DNA from 2 places in the Variovorax sp. GW821-FHT10B04 genome. Region 1 is predicted to be linked to the other one. Evidence: riboswitches for the same ligand, from Rfam matches in the RefSeq annotation. Region 1 holds a riboswitch; the other holds the start of a gene.
What was found. Region 1 has a riboswitch for glycine ahead of gcvT (glycine cleavage system aminomethyltransferase GcvT). Riboswitches for the same ligand answer to the same signal wherever they lie in the genome.

Region 1 (8,497 bases):
CCGTGACGCCGCTGGTTTCCTTCAACGGACGCAGGTCCAGGATGCATTCGTGCGCGACGTGGCCGTTGGCGCTGGCATACAGCGTCGGGTAGTGGTCGCGCAGCCGGGCGCTGATGTAGTTGGCGCTGAGGATCGCGGTCTCGGTGGCCGCCTGCAGCCCGACCGAGCCCATCATCCGGCAGTACATCCAGCTGATCGGCAGCACCGCGGCATTGCCCAGCGGCGCGGCCGACACGGCCCCCACGGGCGACGCGATGCCGCCGGTCGCGTGGCCGGGCAGGTAGGGCACGAGGTCTTCCACCACGCAGACCGGGCCGACGCCCGGGCCGCCGCCGCCGTGTGGGATGCAGAAGGTCTTGTGCAGGTTCAGATGGCTCACGTCGCCGCCGAACTGGCCGGGTGCGGCGATGCCGACCAGCGCGTTCATGTTGGCGCCGTCGACGTACACCCGACCGCCGTGTGCATGCACGATCTCGCAGAGTTCCTTCACGCGGGTCTCGAACACGCCGTGCGTGCTCGGGTAGGTGATCATCACCGCGGCGAGCTTGTCGCCGTGCTTCTCGCAGGCGCGCTTCAGGTCGTCGATGTCGACGTTGCCCTGCGTGTCGCAGGCGGTGACCACCACCTGCATGCCGGCCATCTGCGCGCTCGCCGGGTTGGTGCCATGGGCCGACGACGGAATCAGGCAGACGTTGCGGTGGCCCTGGCCCTTGGCCTCGTGGAAGGCCTTGATCGCGAGCAGGCCGGCGTATTCGCCCTGCGAGCCCGCGTTGGGCTGCAGGCTGATGCCGGCATAGCCGGTCGCCTGGCAGAGCCAGTCGCGCAGCTGCTGGTCGAGCTCGGCATAGCCCTGCAACTGGTCGGCCGGCGCAAAGGGATGCACCTGCGCGAACTCGGGCCAGGTGATCGGGATCATCTCGCTGGTCGCGTTGAGCTTCATCGTGCAGCTGCCCAGCGGGATCATGCTGCGGTCGAGCGCGAGGTCCTTGTCGGACAGCGAACGGATGTAGCGCAGCATCGCCGTTTCGCTGTGGTGCGTGTTGAACACCGGATGCGTGAGGAAGGCGCTGGTGCGGCGCAGCGCGGCCGGGATCAGCGGCTCGACGCCGGCCTCGAAGGCGTCGAACGCAGGCAGCGCACTGCCTTCGCGTGCGAAGACCGCCCAGAGTTGCGCGACGTCGTCGCGGGTGGTCGTCTCGTCGAGCGAGATCACGAGGTAGTCGTTCCAGGCGGCGCGCAGGTTCATGCCGGCTTCGAGCGCGCGGGCGATCAGCGGCTGCGTCTCGGCGTCGGTCTTCAGGCAGATCGTGTCGAAGGCGCTGCCGTGGTGGGTGCGTGTGTAGCCGAGCTGGGCCAGGCCCGCGGCCAGGATCGCCGTGTACGACGCGACCCGGCGTGCAATGCGGGTCAGCCCCTGCGGCCCGTGATAGACCGCGTACAGGCTCGCGATGACCGCCGGCAGCACCTGCGCCGTGCAGATGTTGGACGTCGCCTTCTCGCGGCGGATGTGCTGCTCGCGCGTCTGCAGCGCGAGCCGGTAGGCCGGATGGCCGTGCACGTCGACGCTCACGCCGACCAGGCGGCCGGGCATCGAGCGCTTGAATTCGTCGCGGCAGGCCAGGAAGGCCGCGTGCGGGCCGCCGCAACCCATCGGCATGCCGAAGCGCTGCGTGCTGCCGACGACGATGTCGGCGCCCCATTCGCCGGGCGGCACCAGCAGCGTGAGCGCGAGCAGGTCGGTCGCGAAGATCGCAGCGGCCTGCTTGTCGTGCAGGCGCTTCACGTCGGCGCTCCAGTCCTGGACCCAGCCGCTGGAGGCGGGGTACTGCATCAGCGCCGCGAAGCAGTCACCGGCCAGGGCCGCTTCCCACGCGGGCGCCGAGTCGGCGACGACCACAGCGATGCCGAGCGGCGCCGCGCGCGTGCGGATCACTTCGATGGTCTGCGGATGGCAGTCGCCCGCGACCACGAAGGTGTTGCTCTTCGACTTGACGCTGCGCTTGGCGAGCGTCATGGCCTCGGCCGCGGCCGTGGCTTCGTCGAGCATCGAGGCATTGGCGATGGCCATGCCGGTCAGGTCGACGACCATGGTCTGGAAGTTGACCAGCGCCTCCATGCGGCCCTGCGAGATCTCGGCTTGGTAGGGCGTGTAGGCCGTGTACCAGGCCGGGTTCTCGAGCACGTTGCGCAGGATCACGCCTGGCGTGTGCGTGCCGTAGTAGCCCTGGCCGATGAAGCTCTTCAGCACCTTGTTCTTCGCCGCGATCGCCTTGAGCTCGGCCAGCGCGGCCGCTTCGGTGACCGGTGCCGGCAACTGCATCGGCGCCGTGCGGCGGATGGCCGCGGGCACGATGCCGTCGATCAGCTCGGCCCGCGTCGCCGCACCGATCACCGGCAGCATCCGCGCCTCGTCCGCCGCATCGATGCCGATGTGGCGGGCCAGGAATTCCTCGGCGTTCTCGAGGTCATGGAGGGAAGGGAAGGATGTCGGCATGGCGCGGGTGATCAGGGTACGGAACAAAAAAAGGGTGTGGCTGATAAGACGCGGCGTCGGCTCAGGAGATTCGGCCGCCGCCGGGCCGCCCCAAGGCGGCCGAGCCCCCTCCTCGGGAGGTGGCGAAGCACACGAAGTGGCAAGCCGGGAGGCTCAAGATTCGGCCGCCGCCGGGCCGCCCCAAGGCGGCCGAGCCCCCTCCTCGGGAGGTGGCGAAGCACACGAAGTGGCAAGCCGGGAGGCTCACGATTCAGCAGCGAACTTGTCGTAGTCGGCGGCTTCGAGAAGCGCGTCGAACTGCGCCGGGTCCGACGGTTTCACCTTGAAGAACCAGCCGGCGCCGTTCGGGTCGCTGTTGGCCAGCGACGGGTCGGCGCGCAGCGCCTCGTTGACCTCGGTGATCTCACCGGAGATCGGCATGTACACGTCGGCCGCGGCCTTCACCGATTCGACGACGCCGGCCACTTCGCCCTGGGCGAAGCTCGCGCCGATCTCGGGCAGGTCGACGAACACGACGTCACCCAGCGCGTCCTGCGCATGCACGGTGATGCCGACGGTGAGCGGCGCATCGCCTTCGCTCTGGACCCATTCGTGGTCCTTGGTGTACTTGATGGTCATGGGGTGCTCCTTGAAAGCGTGTGAGGTTAGATCTGGCGAAAGTGCTCAGCCCCGGAAGTATCGGGCGGGCAGGAAGGGCAGCGTGCAGACTTCCATCGGCACCGGCTTGCCGCGCACGATGGCCTGCAGGCGCGTGCCGGGTTCGGCGAACGCGGTGGCCACGTAGCCCATGGCGATCGGCCGGTCCACGCTCGGGCCGAGCAGGCCGCTCGTGACCTGCCCGATCGGCTGACCCTCGAACGACTCGAGCGGCGTGCCGTCGCGCACCGGAATGCGTTCCAGCGCGACCAGGCCGACCCGGCGGCGCGTCAGCGTGTCATGGTCGAGATGGCCGGCGGTGCCTGCCGATGCGGTGAGCTGCGCGAGGATCTTCCCGGCACCGGGGAAGCCCCCTTCGCGCGCGCCGCCGCTGCGGCGCACTTTCTGGATCGCCCAGTTGAGCGAGGCCTCGACCGGCGTCGTGCCTTCGTCGATGTCGTTGCCGTACAGGCACAGGCCGGCTTCGAGTCGCAGCGAGTTGCGCGCGCCCAGGCCGATCGGCTGCACCTCCGGCTGCGCGAGCAGCAGGCGCGCGAGTGCGTCGGCATCGGCCGCGGCGACGGAGATCTCGAAGCCGTCCTCGCCGGTGTAGCCGCTGCGGGTGGCGAAGGCGGCGATGCCGCCGATCCGCACCGCACCGCCGGTCATGAAGACGAAGCGCTCGATGCCCGGCGAGAGGCGCGCCAGCACGGCGGCGGCCTGCGGCCCCTGCAGTGCGAGCAGGGCGTGATCGGGCATCGGCTGCACGCTGCAGCGCGCGCCGATCCGTGCCTGCAGGTGCGCGATGTCGGCCACCTTGCACGCGCCGTTGACGATCACGAAGAGCGAATCGCCGCCTTCGTTGAAGAACATCAGGTCGTCGAGGATGCCGCCGGCGTCGTTCAGCAGCAGTCCGTAGCGCTGCTTGCCCGGCGCCAGGCCGATCACGTCGACCGGCATCAGGCTCTCGAAGGCCGCTGCGGCGTCGGGGCCGACCAGCCGCAGCTGGCCCATGTGGGAGATGTCGAACAGGCCTGCGGCCGTGCGGGTGTGCTTGTGCTCGGCCATCAGGCCGGCGGGGTACTGCACCGGCATCGAATAGCCGGCAAAGGGGACCATGCGCGCGCCGAGTTCGACGTGCAGGTCGTGAAGAGGTGTCTTGAGCAGATCGGCGGATGCAGCGGCCAAGGCGCACTCCAGGAGCAAAGGGGCAGTTTCATTCCATGACGCAAATCATGGGCCACCCCTGCTGTCCGCTCTACCTGAGAGATTCGCCCCACGATCGGGGTTTGCTCCTTCGGTGGATGGCCTCCATCGTGCGAATCTCGTGCGGATCGCGCGACGTGGACATCTCTCTCCAGCAAGGAAACGCCCGTGTGAACGGGCGCCTCGTCAGTCCTTTTGCCTGAGCGTTCGGATGGTTCCTGCGCCTTCGGCGGCCCCGCGTGGCGGGGCTCTCTCCTGACCCGTCGAGTGTAGTGGAATCCTCGGCGGGTCAGCGCGAATCGCCGACTTTGTCAGGCGTGCGCGGGCTGCGGCACTTCCTCGGCGCGCTTGTCGTGCCCGATGAGCAGCACCAGCGCAAAGGCCACGACCGACAGCAGCGCCAGGAACAGCACGGCGTAGATGTCGTTGCCCATCTTGTCGCGCAGCGTGCCGAAGATCGTCGGGCCGATGTAGCCGCCGAGGTTGCCGATCGAGTTGATCCACGCGATGCCGGCGGCGGCGGCGGTGCCGCTCAGAAGGGCGGTCGGCAGCGTCCAGAACGTGGGCAGCGCGGTGAAGATGCCCAGGGCTGCCAGCGTGACCGCCGCCATCTTGGGCACCGGTGCGCTGATCTGCGATGCCGCGACCAGGCCCACGAAGATGCAGGCGAGCGGTACGAGCACGAACCACTTGCGCTCCTTGCGGGCGTCCGACCAGCGCGTCCAATAGATCATGGCGATGGCGCCGATGAGGTACGGGAAGGCGTTGATGAAGCCGATCTCGACGTTGCCCAGGCCGCCGAAGCCCTTGATGATCTGGGGCAGGAAGAAGCCCAGTCCGTAGAGCGGCACCGTGATGCCCATGTAGACGAATCCGAGGCCGATCACGCGCCAGTTGAGCAGCGACTGCTTCCACGAAATGCGATGGATCGACTCGCGGTTGCGGCGCTCTGCGTCCAGCGTGGTCTGCAGCCAGTCGCGTTCCTCGTTGGTCAGCCACTTGGCTTCCTTGGGGCCGTCGGGCAGGTACAGCAGCACGAAGAAGGTCAGGATCACCGCGGGGATGGCTTCCAGGATGAACAGCCATTGCCAGCCGTGCATGCCGCCGACGCCGTCCATGTTGAGGATGTAGCCCGAAATCGGCGAGCCGATCACCGTCGAGATCGGAATGGCGAACATGAACCAGCCCACGATGCGGGCGCGGTAGGCCGCCGGGAACCACAGCGTGATGTAGAAGATCACGCCGGGAAAGAAGCCGGCCTCGGCAATGCCGAGCAGGAAGCGCACGACGTTGAAGCTGGTGGCGCTGCCGACCCAGGCCTGCGCCGCGGAAATGACACCCCAGCTGAACATGATCCGCGCGATCCAGCGGCGTGCGCCGAAGCGTTCCAGCGCCAGGTTGCTCGGCACTTCGAACAGGAAGTACGCGATGAAGAAGATGCCGGCGGCGCTGCCGAAGATCGCGCCGGTGAAGCCCAGGTCCTTGGACATCGCCGCGCCCGCGAAACCGAGATTCACGCGATCCAGGTAGGCGACGAAATAACTGACCATCAGCAGCGGCAGCAGCCGCCAACTGATCTTCGAAATGGTTCTCTGCTCGATGGAGTTCATGCTGTCTCTAAGTGTGGTTATGCATGGCTGGCCGGAGCGAGGCTCCGGGTGTTCCGTCGCGGATGCGATGGTTGCTGCGTGCTTGCCACAGCATCTCGACTATGCAGCCGGAAGTCCCTTCGCCGCGTCGGGATTTTCACGGACGTAATCCCGAATGATCTCGTCGACGCTGTCGTCGGCGGCAAGGCCCAGTGCGCGGGCACGGGTCCATTCAAAGCGGCCGGGCCAGGTCTTCACGATGCGGGCGATCGCCGGGTCCGGCGTGCGGTCCAGCAAGGCCTGGGCCGCCGGACCGGCCACCCGGCCGAGCGCGGCCGCCATCTCGCCGACCGTGGTCGGGAGCGACGGCAGGTTGACGGCGATGCGCGGCCCCCAGTCGGCGTCGCTCGCCTCGGCTGCTCGGATGAGGCCTTCGATCGTGCGTGCGGGCGAGGCGATCGCCACCGGTGTGGCGTCGGGCACCGGGCAGGGCGCACGGAGCCCGGCCAGCGGCTCGCGGAACATGCCGCTGAAGAAGCCCGAGGCCGCGCCATTGGGCTTGCCGGGGCGCACGCTGACCGTCATCAGCCGCACGCTGCGGCCGTGGATGAAACCCTTGCGCGTGTAGTCGGCCACCAGTTGCTCGCCGATCACCTTCTGGATGCCGTAGCTGCTCAGCGGCGTGGGCAGCGTCTGGTCCTGGATGACGTCGGGCAGCGGCAGCTCGGGCGAACTGCCGAAGACCGCGAGCGAGCTGGAGAACACCAGTACGGGCGCGCGGCCCGATTGCCGGCAGACCTCCAGCAGCGCGTGGGTGGCTGCGAAGTTGCTGCGCATGCCGAGGTCGAAGTCGGCCTCGCATTCACCGCTGACCGCGGCCGCCAGGTGGAACACCGCCGAAGCGTCAGACGGCAGCACGCGCTGCGGTGCGCCGGCCAGCAGCTCGTTCAGGTCGCCGACGACCTGCGCGACGCGCGCATCCGCGGCCAGGTCGGCCGGCGCTGCTGCGCGGTCGACCAGCGTGATCCGGGTGATGGGCGCCGGCGCGGCGCCGGCCAAAGAGAGCGTGCGGCGCGCGAGCAGCGTGCGCGCAAGGCGTGCACCCAGGAATCCGGCGCCGCCGGTGATGACGATGTGCATGAGGTCTCCGTTTTTCGGAGCAGTCTAATGCGCACGTCCGGCGCAGGCAGCGCCTCGCGGCACCGGGTTTTCTCGGGTGCGCGTGCGGCGTTTCAGCGCGCCGGGCGCAGCGCGGACTTGGGCCGAAAGGCCTTGCAGACGGCGTCGTCCGTTTCGAGGTACGGGCCGCCGATCAGGTCGATGCAATAGGGCACCGCGGCGAAGATGCCGGGCACGGCCTGCGAGCCGTCGGCGTTCTTCAGCCCTTCGAGCGTTTCGGCGATCGCCTTCGGCTGGCCGGGCAGGTTCAGGATCAGGCTCCGGTCGCGGATCACCGCCACCTGGCGCGACAGGATCGCGGTCGGCACGAAGCGCAGGCTGATCTGCCGCATCTGCTCGCCGAAGCCCGGCATCTCCTTGTGCGCCACGGCGAGCGTCGCCTCGGGCGTGACGTCGCGCAGCGCGGGGCCGGTGCCGCCGGTGGTCAGCACCAGCGAACAGCCGGCATCGACCAGTTCGACCAGGGTCGCGCTGATGCCGGCCTGCTCGTCGGGAATCAGCCGGGCTTCGAAGTCGATCGGATTGCGCAATGCGCGCGTGAGCCAGTCCTTGAGAGCCGGCAGGCCCTTGTCCTCGTAGACGCCGGTGGAGGCCCGGTCGCTGACCGAGACGATGCCGATGCGAACGGGGTCGAACGCCGTCATGCGTCTTCTTCGCGCGACTGCTCGCCGGCTTCTGCCGCGCGATCGCCGTCGTCGTGCACGGACAGTTGGGCGCGCACCAGCTGGAACACTTCGCGGTAGGCCTTGCCCTGGCGAGGTGCCTCGCCGGCCGGGCCGGCCTTGATGTCCTTGCGCGCCTGGCGCACGAGGGCGCGCAGTTGCTGGATGTCGGTGGCCGGATGGGTCTCGATCCAGCCGCCCATCGCGTCGTCGTCGGCGATCAGCAGGTCGCGCCAGCGCTCGGCTTCGTGGAGCGTGGCGGTTTCCTCGGCGGGCGCGCGGTGCTGCTCCTGCAGCGCTGCACGCACGCTCTCGAGCACCTCGGGGTCGAGGCCGCGCATGAGCTTGCCGACGAACTGCATCTGCCGGCGCTTGCCCTCGAAGTTGGTGATACGGCGGGCTTCGACGACGGCGTCGGTGAGCTTTTCGCCGAGCGGGAGCTTGTCGAACAGGCCGGCGCGCAGGCCGAGCAGGCCCTCGCCGAGCTTCTGCAGTTCGGTGCTCTCGCGTTTGAGATCGGTTTTGCTGGCGTCGTCGGTACCCTTGAGCTCGCGTTTGAGCTCAAGGTCGAGCTCGCTGCCTTCGGCAACGAACTGTCCACGGACGAAATAGCCTTTTTTGGGTTTGCGGGACATGAGGGGGAATCTGTTGCCGCTCCGCGGGGTTCCGGGGGGCGCAAGTATCATAGCCAACACATGAAGACATCCTCCTCGCGCGTCGAATCCGGCTTC
Region 2 (8,497 bases), on a different contig from region 1:
CGGTGGCGGCCGTGCCGGCCGACCCGGCAGCGGCCTTGGCATCGGCCGGCGCATAGGCGGCGCCGCTGGGCCAGGTGGCCGGCACCGGCGCCGCCGGCTGCTGGTAGGCGGGCGCCATCGTGCCGCAGGCGCCGAGCAGCGTGCTGATCGCGAGTGCGATGAGGGTGTGGGATCTCATGTCAGTTTCCTTGGGCGGCGGCTTCGGTGCGGCCGCCGAACAGCTTGCGCACCAGCACGAAGAACAGCGGCACGAAGAAGATGGCGAGCAGCGTGGCGGTGAACGTGCCGCCCACGATGCCGGTACCGATCGAAATGCGGCTGTTGGCGCCGGCGCCGCTCGACAGTGCGAGCGGCATCACGCCCGCGATGAAGGCCAGCGAGGTCATCAGGATCGGGCGCAGCCGCAGCCGCGCGCCTTCGATCGCCGAAGCCACGAGGCCGGTGCCGCGCTGGTAGGCCGCTTCCGCGAACTCGACGATCAGGATCGCGTTCTTCGCGGCCAGGCCGATGGTGGTGAGCAGCGCGACCTGGAAGTACACGTCGTTCTCCAGCCCGCGCAGCGTGGCACCGAGCACCGCGCCGATCACGCCGAGCGGGATCACCAGCAACACCGAGAACGGCACCGACCAGCTTTCATACAGCGCCGCCAGGCACAGGAAGACCACGAGGATCGAGATCGCGTAGAGCTGCAGCGTCTGCCCGCTGGCCAGGCGCTCCTGGTAGGACAGGCCGCTCCAGGCGTAGTGCGTGCCGGCCGGCAGCTGGTTGGCCAGCGTCTCCATCCGGTCCATCGCCGCACCGGAGCTCTGGCCGCTGGCGGCCGAGCCCTGGATCGCGTACGAGGCCAGGCCGTTGTAGCGCGCCAGGCTCTCGGGGCCGTAGGCCCAGTGCGTGGTCGCGAAGGAGGAGAAGGGCGTCATCGCATCGGTGCTGCCGCGCACGCGCCATTGCGCCAGGTCCTCGGGCTTCGAACGGAAAGGCGCGTCGCCCTGGATGTAGACCTTCTTGACGCGGGCGCGGTCGATGAAGTCGTTGACGTATGTGCCGGCCCAGGCCGAGCTCAGCGTGTCGTTGATGTCGGCGAGCGACAGGCCGAGCGAGAAGGCCTTGGCCTGGTCGACGTCGACCTTGAGCTGCGGCGTGTCTTCCATGCCGCCGCTGCGCACCGCGCTCAGCTGGCTGTCCTTGGCGGCCGACGTCAGCAGCGTGTTGCGCATCGTCTGCAGCTTGGCACGGTCGGTGCCGGCGTCGGCCTGCAGCTGGAACTCGAAGCCATTGGACTGGCCCAGGCCCTGGATCGCCGGCGGGTTCAGCGCGAAGATCTGCGCGTCGCGCACCTTCGACAGCGCCTGCGTGGCGCGGCCCGAGATGGTGTCGGCCCGGTTGGCCGTGCCGCTGCGCTCGCTCCAGTCCTTGAGCGCGACGAAGGCCATCCCCGCGTTCTGGCCGCTGCCGCTGAAGTTGAAGCCCGAGATGGTGAAGACGGCTTCGGTGTTGTCCTTCTCCTCGGTCAGGAAGTGCTTCTCGACCTCTTTCGCGACTTCCATCGTGCGCGCCACCGAGGCGCCGGCCGGCAGCGTGAACTGCACCATCGCCTCGCCCTGGTCCTCGGTCGGCAGGAAGCCGGTGGGCAGGCGCATGAACAGCACCGCGAGCGCCGCGATGATCACGCCGTACATCAGCATCCAGCGCAGCGGCGCCTTCAGCAGTTTCGCCACGCGGCCTTCGTAGCGGCCGAGCATCTTGTCGAAGCTGCGGTTGAACCAGCCTGCGAAGCCGCGCGCGCCGGCGTCGTGGTCGTGCGGCTTGAGCAGCGTGGCGCAGAGCGCCGGCGTCAAGGTCAGCGCGACCACCACCGACAGCACCATCGACGCGACGATCGTGATCGAGAACTGCCGGTAGATGACGCCGGTCGAGCCGCTGAAGAAGGCCATCGGCAGGAACACCGCCGACAGCACGGTCGCGATGCCCACCAGTGCGCCGGTGATCTCGCCCATCGACTTGATGGTCGCCTCGCGCGCCGACAGGTGCTCCTCGCGCATCAGCCGCTCGACGTTCTCGACCACCACGATGGCGTCGTCCACCAGCAGGCCGATCGACAGCACCATGCCGAACATCGTCAGCGTGTTGATCGAATAGCCGAACACCGACAGCACGCCGAAGGTGCCGAGCAGCACCACCGGCACCGCGATCGCCGGGATCAGCGTGGCGCGCCAGTTCTGCAGGAAGACGAACATCACGACCACCACCAGCGCGATCGCCTCGAACAGCGTCTTCACCACTTCCTCGATCGAGATGCTGATGAACTTGGTGCTGTCCTTCGGGTAGGCGACCTGGTAGCCGTCGGGCATGCCGTGCTGCAACTGCTGGACCATGGTGCGCACGCGCGTCGCGGTTGACAGCGCATTGGCGCCGGGTGCGAGCTGCACCGCGAGCCCCGAGGCCGGATGGCCGTTCAGGCGCGTCACGTTGTCGTAGCTTTCGCTGCCGAGTTCGACCCGTGCCACGTCGCCCAGCTTGACCACCGCGCCGGTGGTGTCGTGCTTCACGACGATGGCGCGGAACTGGTCGGGCGTCTGCAGCTTGGACTGCGCGGTGACGGTCGCGTTGAGCTGCTGGTTGGCGGCGGCCGGGATCGCGCCGATCTTGCCGGCCGACACCTGCGTGTTCTGCGCCTCGATGGCCGACTGCACGTCGGACGGCATCAGGCTGTAGGCCGCGAGCTTGGTCGGGTCGAGCCAGATCCGCATAGCGTACTGCGCGCCGAACACCTGCACGCCGCCCACGCCGTCGACACGCGCGATCGGGTCCTGCAGGTTGCTCACCAGGTAGTCGGCGATGTCGGTGGCGCTGGCCTTGTCCTTCTGGTCGTAGAGCGCGACGATCATCAGGAAGTCGGTCTGCGACTTGGTGACGGTGACGCCGAGCTGCTGCACGGCGGTCGGCAGCCGCGTGAGCGCCTGCTGCACCTTGTTCTGCACCTGCACCTGCGCCGTGTCGGGGTTGGTGCCCTGTTTGAAGGTGACGTTGATGGACGCCGTGCCGGCCGAGCTGCTGGTCGATGCGAAGTACAGCAGCCCGTCCAGGCCCGTGAGCTGCTGTTCCAGGATCTGCGTGATGCTGTTCTCGACGGTTTCCGCCGAGGCGCCGGTGTAGGTAGCCTGGATGCGGATCGTCGGCGGTGCGACGTCCGGGTACTGGGAGACCGGCAGCGTGGTGATCGACAGTGCGCCGGCCAGCATGATGACGATCGCGATGACCCACGCGAAGATGGGCCGCTTGACGAAGAACTGGGCGAGCATGCTCAGCGCTCCGCAGTCTTCGGCGTGGCCTGCAGGTCGACGTCGACGGCCTTCACCGTGTCGCCGGCCTTCACCTTGTTCAGGCCCTGCACCACCAGCCGGTCGCCCGCGGCCAGGCCGCTGGAGATCAGCCACTTGTCGTCGATCGCGCGCTGCGTCGTGACGGTGCGGCTCTCGAGCTTGTTGTCGGCGGTCAGCACCAGTGCGGTGGCGTCGCCCTTCGGGTCGCGCGTGACGCCCTGCTGCGGCGCGAGCACGGCGGCGGGGTCGATCGCCTCGTCGAGTACCGCACGCACGAACATGCCGGGCAGCAGCGTGCCGTCCGGGTTCGGGAACTCGGCGCGCAGCGTCACCGAGCCGGTGGCCTCGTCGACCGCGATCTCGGTGAACTTCAGCTTGCCCTTGCGGGCGTATTCGGAGCCGTCCTCCAGGAGGAGCTTGGCGTCGGTGCTGCCGGCGCGCATACCGTCCTTGGCCAGCGTGCGGCGCAACTGCAGCAGCGCGGCGCTCGACTGCGTGAGATCGACGTACATCGGATCGAGCGTGCGGATGGTGGCGAGCGCCGTGGTCTGGGCGGCCGTGACCAGCGCGCCCGGCGTGACGCTCGACTTGCCGATGCGTCCGGAGATCGGAGCGCGGATCTGGGTGTAGTCGAGGTTGATGCGCGCGCTGGCGAGGGACGCCTTCTGCTGCGCGACGGCGGCCAGTGCCTGCTGGTAGGCGGTGGCGGCGTCATCGGCGTCCTGCTTCGACACGCCCTCGATCTTCAGCAGGTCCTTGTAGCGTTCATCCTTCAGGCGCGCGGCGGAAACGGCGGCCTCGGCATTGACCAGCGTGGCCTTGGCCTGATCGAAGGTCGCCTGGTAGCTGGCGGGGTCGATCTGGTAGAGCACCTGGCCGGCCTTGACGTTGCTGCCTTCTTCGAACAGCCGCGCCTTGATGATGCCCGCGACCTGCGGGCGTACCTCGGACGACAGTGCCGACGACGTCCGCCCCGAGAGCTCGGTCTTCAGCGCGACCGGTTCGGTCTTCAGCGTGACGACGCCGACTTCCACCGGTCCGGGTGCCGCGGCGGGCGGTTTCTGGGTGCAGGCGCCGATCAGCAGCGACATGGCGAGCAGGACGGGTAAGGTTTTCATGGAGATGCCGTCGGAAGAATCCGGTCCGAATTGAGTGTGAACGTTCATTCTCAAATATAGTCGATACCCTCACGTGTCCGCCAAGTAAAGAAATTGTGAAAACCGAAAAAGCTTCGATGTCCACACGGCCCGCCAAGCCGTTGCGCGATGAGATCCGACGCGACGAGATCGTGGCCGCCGCGCGCGCCTGCGTGGTCCGCCATGGTTTCCACGCGGCCAGCATGCAGCAGATCGCCCAGGAAGCACGGATGAGCGTCGGCCAGATCTACCGCTATTTCGCCAGCAAGGAAGCGATCGTCCATGCGATCGTGGAGCGGATCGTGTCGCAGCGCATCGCCTGGATCGCCAGCACCGGCCGGCAGATGGACCTGCCGCAGGTGCTGGCCTCGCGGATGTTCGACGAGTCGCCGTCGGAGGCGGATGACCGCGTGCTGCTGCTCGAGGTCACGGCAGAGGCGGCGCGCAGCCCCACGGTGGCGGCGATGGTGCGCGCCGCCGACCGCCGGCTGCATGCCCAGGCGCTCGCCACCGTGCGGCTCGACCATCCGTCGCTGACCGAGACCGAAGCCGCTGCGCGCGTCGAGTTCATGGCGGTGCTGGCCGAAGGCACGGCTTTCCGCCGCGTGACCGACCAGCCGGCCAATCCGGAGGTTCTGGCGGCGCTCTACCGCGAGGTGATCGAGCGGCTGCTTCCCGGTGCCCAGGCACCCGAAGCGCGCGAATCGGAATCGGCCGAATCCGCACCGCCCGCCGCGGCGACCGGTGCGGGCGCCAGGCGCAAGCCCAGGCGCTGAACCTCAGGCGGCGCGAAGCGCGAGAGGCCGGCCATCGCGCGCCGGCAGGCCGGTGAATGCGAAGTCGACGTCCGGCATCTGGCCGCTCACGATGTCCGCGATCGCGCGGCCCGAACCCGCCGAGTGTGTCCAGCCGAGCGTGCCGTGCCCGGTGTTCAGGTACAGGTTGTCGATGCGCGAACGGCCGATGTAGGGCACGTTCGACGGCGTCGCGGGACGCAGGCCGGTCCAGTACTGCGCATCGCGGCCATCGGTCATTTCGGGGAACAGTTCGCGCACGCGTCGCACGATGGCTTCGCAGCGCACCACGTTCAGGTGGGTGTCGTAGCCGTTCAGCTCGGCCGTGCCGGCGATGCGCAGCCGGTCGCCCAGCCGGGAGAACACCAGTTTGTATTCGTCGTCCGTGAGGGACACGCCGAAAGACTTGGACGGGTCGAGCACGGGCAGCGTCACCGAATAGCCCTTGGCCGGATAGATGTTCAGCGAGATGCCCAGCTGCCGCGCGAAGCCGGCACTGAATGAACCCATGCACAGCACGAAGCGGTCGGCCGAGAGGTCGCGCACCACGCCGTCGCGGTCCGCCACGCGCACCGCCTGCAGCGTGTCGCCGCGGCGGTCGATGCCGAGGATGCGCGTGTCGTAGAGAAACTCCACGCCGGCGCCCGCGCAGCGTCGCGCGAGTTCCTGGGTGAAGCGATGCGCATCGCCGGATTCGTCGCTCGGCGTCATGCTGCCGCCGACGATGCGGTCGCGGCATTGCGCGAGCGCGGGTTCGATCTGCACGCATTCCTCGGGGGTCTTCATGTCGAGCTCGCAGCCGTACTCGCGCATCACGCGCGCCGGCGCCTGCGCCGCATCGAATTCGGCCTGGCTCGTGTAGAAGTGCAGGATGCCCTGCGTGCGCTGGTCGTACTGCAGGCCGGTGTCGGCGCGGAGCTGCTGCAGCGTGGCCCGGCTGTAGAGGCCGAGGTTCACGATCTGGCGGATGTTGTGGCGGGTGCGTGCGGGCGTGCATTCGCGCAGGAAGCCCAGGCCCCAGAGCCATTGGCGCACGTCCGGCCGCAGGCGGAACAGCAGCGGCGAATCTTCCTTGCCGAGCCACTTCAGCACCTTGAGCGGAGCGCCCGGATTGGCCCAGGGTTCGGCGTGCGACACCGAGATCTGTCCGCCGTTGGCGAAGCTGGTTTCAAGGCCGGCCGCGGGCTGGCGGTCGATGACGGTGACGTCGTGGCCGGCCTGGCGCAGGAACCAGGCGGAAGTGATGCCGGTCACGCCGGCGCCGAGAACGATGATTTTCATGAGGACCTCTGGAGGCTGTCGTACGAGCGAACGAGAGGTCAGGGTCCGTCGCCGCGACTGACTGCGGGCGTGCGGGCACGAGACGATGGGCCATGCCCTCTCGCGCCGCTCCCGCTGTCCTTGGTACCTGAGAGATTCAGGCGCGCCTTGCGACGCGCCCTTGCTCCTTCGGTGGAAGCCGCGCCGGTGGGGCGGGCTTCACTCTCCAGTGTCGGCTGTGAATCGGAACCAGTATCGGGCCTGAGCGTGTATGGGAGGTTGCGCCTTCGGCGGCATGCGCGGGGCATGCACTCTCCTGGATCCGGCGGCGAGTTTAGCGAGGCGGGCATGGCGCGGTCAACCCGGTGTCCTCTGTGCCGAGAGGCCTACCAGTGCCGCGGGCCGGGTCCGGGGCCGCCATGGTGCCCGCCGATGCCGAACAGAAGGCCGACGCCGACGGCAGTCAGCACCGTTGCCACGGGATCGATGTAGTACGCGGGTGCCTGCACGTAGGCCACGGGCGCGGCGTACACGGGCGCCGGGTATGCCACGGCATACGCCGGCGCGCCTGCGGCCACCACCACGCCGGGCTCCGGCACCACATAGGTCGGGGCCGTGCCGGCTGGCGCGGCGGTCTGGGCCTGCGCCGCCACCGTGCCCGCGGCCAGGGCGAGTGCCAGGACTGCGGCTGTCGATCTGCGGAAAGAAAATGTCATGTCGAACTCCTTGAGAGACGAAAGTGAGGATCACCGTCGATCCGGGAGGATTTACGGAGAAAGTGTGTCCGTCAGAACGCCGTGCCGATCTGGAACTGGAAGCGCTGCGTGCGGTCCGCCACGATGCCGTTGGCGTCGTCCGCGCGCTGGTACTTGATCGGGATCGCATAGGCCAGCCGCAGCGGACCGAGCGGCGAGATCCAGCTGATGCCCAGGCCGACCGAAGCGCGCAGCGCCTGCTGCGCCTTCCATTGCGCGTCGGTCATGGACGCGGTGCGCGACGCGAACACGTTGCCCACGTCGAAGAAGCTGTAGAGCCGCAGCGTGCGGTCGTTGCCGGCGCCGGGGAACGGCGTGCTCAGCTCCATGTTGAAGATCGCCTTCTTGGTGCCGCCGAGCGCGCCGTCGGTCACGGTGTCCAGCGGGCCGAGCGAGTTCTGTTCGAAGCCGCGGATCGAGCCCAGGCCGCCCGCATAGAAGTTCTTGAAGATCGGGTAGGTCGTGTCGCCCAGCGCGCGGCCATAGCCCAGCACGCCGTTGAGCGCCAGCGTGTACTGCTTGCTCAGCGGGAAGTACTGCTGGTATTGGTAGTTGGACTTGAGGTAGCGGACGTCGTTGCCCACGCCCAGCTCGAAGTTCGCACTCTGCAGGCGGCCGCGCGTGGGCGTCAGCGCGCTGTCGCGGTCGTCGCGCGACCAGCCGACCGTGAACGGAACGCTGGTGATGCCGTCGCGCGCGCAGACCACGCTCGGCACGGTGCCGGTGCACTGGAAGTAGTCGAGATAGGCCTGCGGCGTGGCCGTATAGACCGAGACGCCGTCCACCGTCGTGTACTCGCCGTTGGTTCCGGGCTTGAAGGTCGTACGTTCCAGGCCGACGCCGAAGTACACCGTGTCCAGTTCGCTGAAGGGCACGCCGAACTTGACCGATGCACCCTCGGTCGTGAGCTTGTAGTTGCCGTCCGCTTCGTAGTACGGCCGGGTGACCGAATGGAAGACGTTGATCGTCCGCGAGATGCCGCCGGTGGTGAAGTACGGGTCGGTGGCCGTCATCGACACGGTCTGGTAGTACTTGCTCGTGTTGACCTGCAGGCCCAGGTAGTTGCCCGTGCCGAAGATGTTTTCCTGGGTGATGCCGAAGGTCAGCGAGATCTTGTCGGTGCTGGAGTAGCCCGCGCCGATCTGCAGCGTCCCGGTCGGCTTCTCCTTGACGTCGATCATCAGGTCGACCTGGTCGGGCGAGCCCGCCACCTCCTGCGTCTCCACGTT

Region 2: linked by a shared signal. The riboswitch ahead of AC07PZ_RS17875 (D-amino acid dehydrogenase) and the one ahead of gcvT (glycine cleavage system aminomethyltransferase GcvT) in region 1 are both predicted to bind glycine.

Annotation. Positions count from the first base shown of each region.
Region 1 covers NZ_JBWKNQ010000013.1:89,533-98,029, reverse strand. Annotated here, with positions in the region: gene gcvP (aminomethyl-transferring glycine dehydrogenase) at 1-2,494, opposite strand, end outside; gene gcvH (glycine cleavage system protein GcvH) at 2,738-3,112, opposite strand; gene gcvT (glycine cleavage system aminomethyltransferase GcvT) at 3,158-4,318, opposite strand; glycine riboswitch at 4,370-4,501, opposite strand; glycine riboswitch at 4,514-4,604, opposite strand; gene AC07PZ_RS26140 (MFS transporter) at 4,648-5,946, opposite strand; gene denD (D-erythronate dehydrogenase) at 6,046-7,065, opposite strand; gene mog (molybdopterin adenylyltransferase) at 7,158-7,718, opposite strand; gene yjgA (ribosome biogenesis factor YjgA) at 7,745-8,401, opposite strand; gene pmbA (metalloprotease PmbA) at 8,462-8,497, shown strand, end outside.
Region 2 covers NZ_JBWKNQ010000007.1:301-8,797, reverse strand. Annotated here, with positions in the region: gene AC07PZ_RS17895 (efflux transporter outer membrane subunit) at 1-178, opposite strand, end outside; gene AC07PZ_RS17890 (efflux RND transporter permease subunit) at 180-3,302, opposite strand; gene AC07PZ_RS17885 (efflux RND transporter periplasmic adaptor subunit) at 3,305-4,441, opposite strand; gene AC07PZ_RS17880 (TetR/AcrR family transcriptional regulator) at 4,558-5,235, shown strand; gene AC07PZ_RS17875 (D-amino acid dehydrogenase) at 5,239-6,534, opposite strand; glycine riboswitch at 6,639-6,753, opposite strand; glycine riboswitch at 6,754-6,842, opposite strand; gene AC07PZ_RS17870 (hypothetical protein) at 6,900-7,229, opposite strand; partial or broken gene bamA (outer membrane protein assembly factor BamA) at 7,301-8,497, opposite strand, start outside.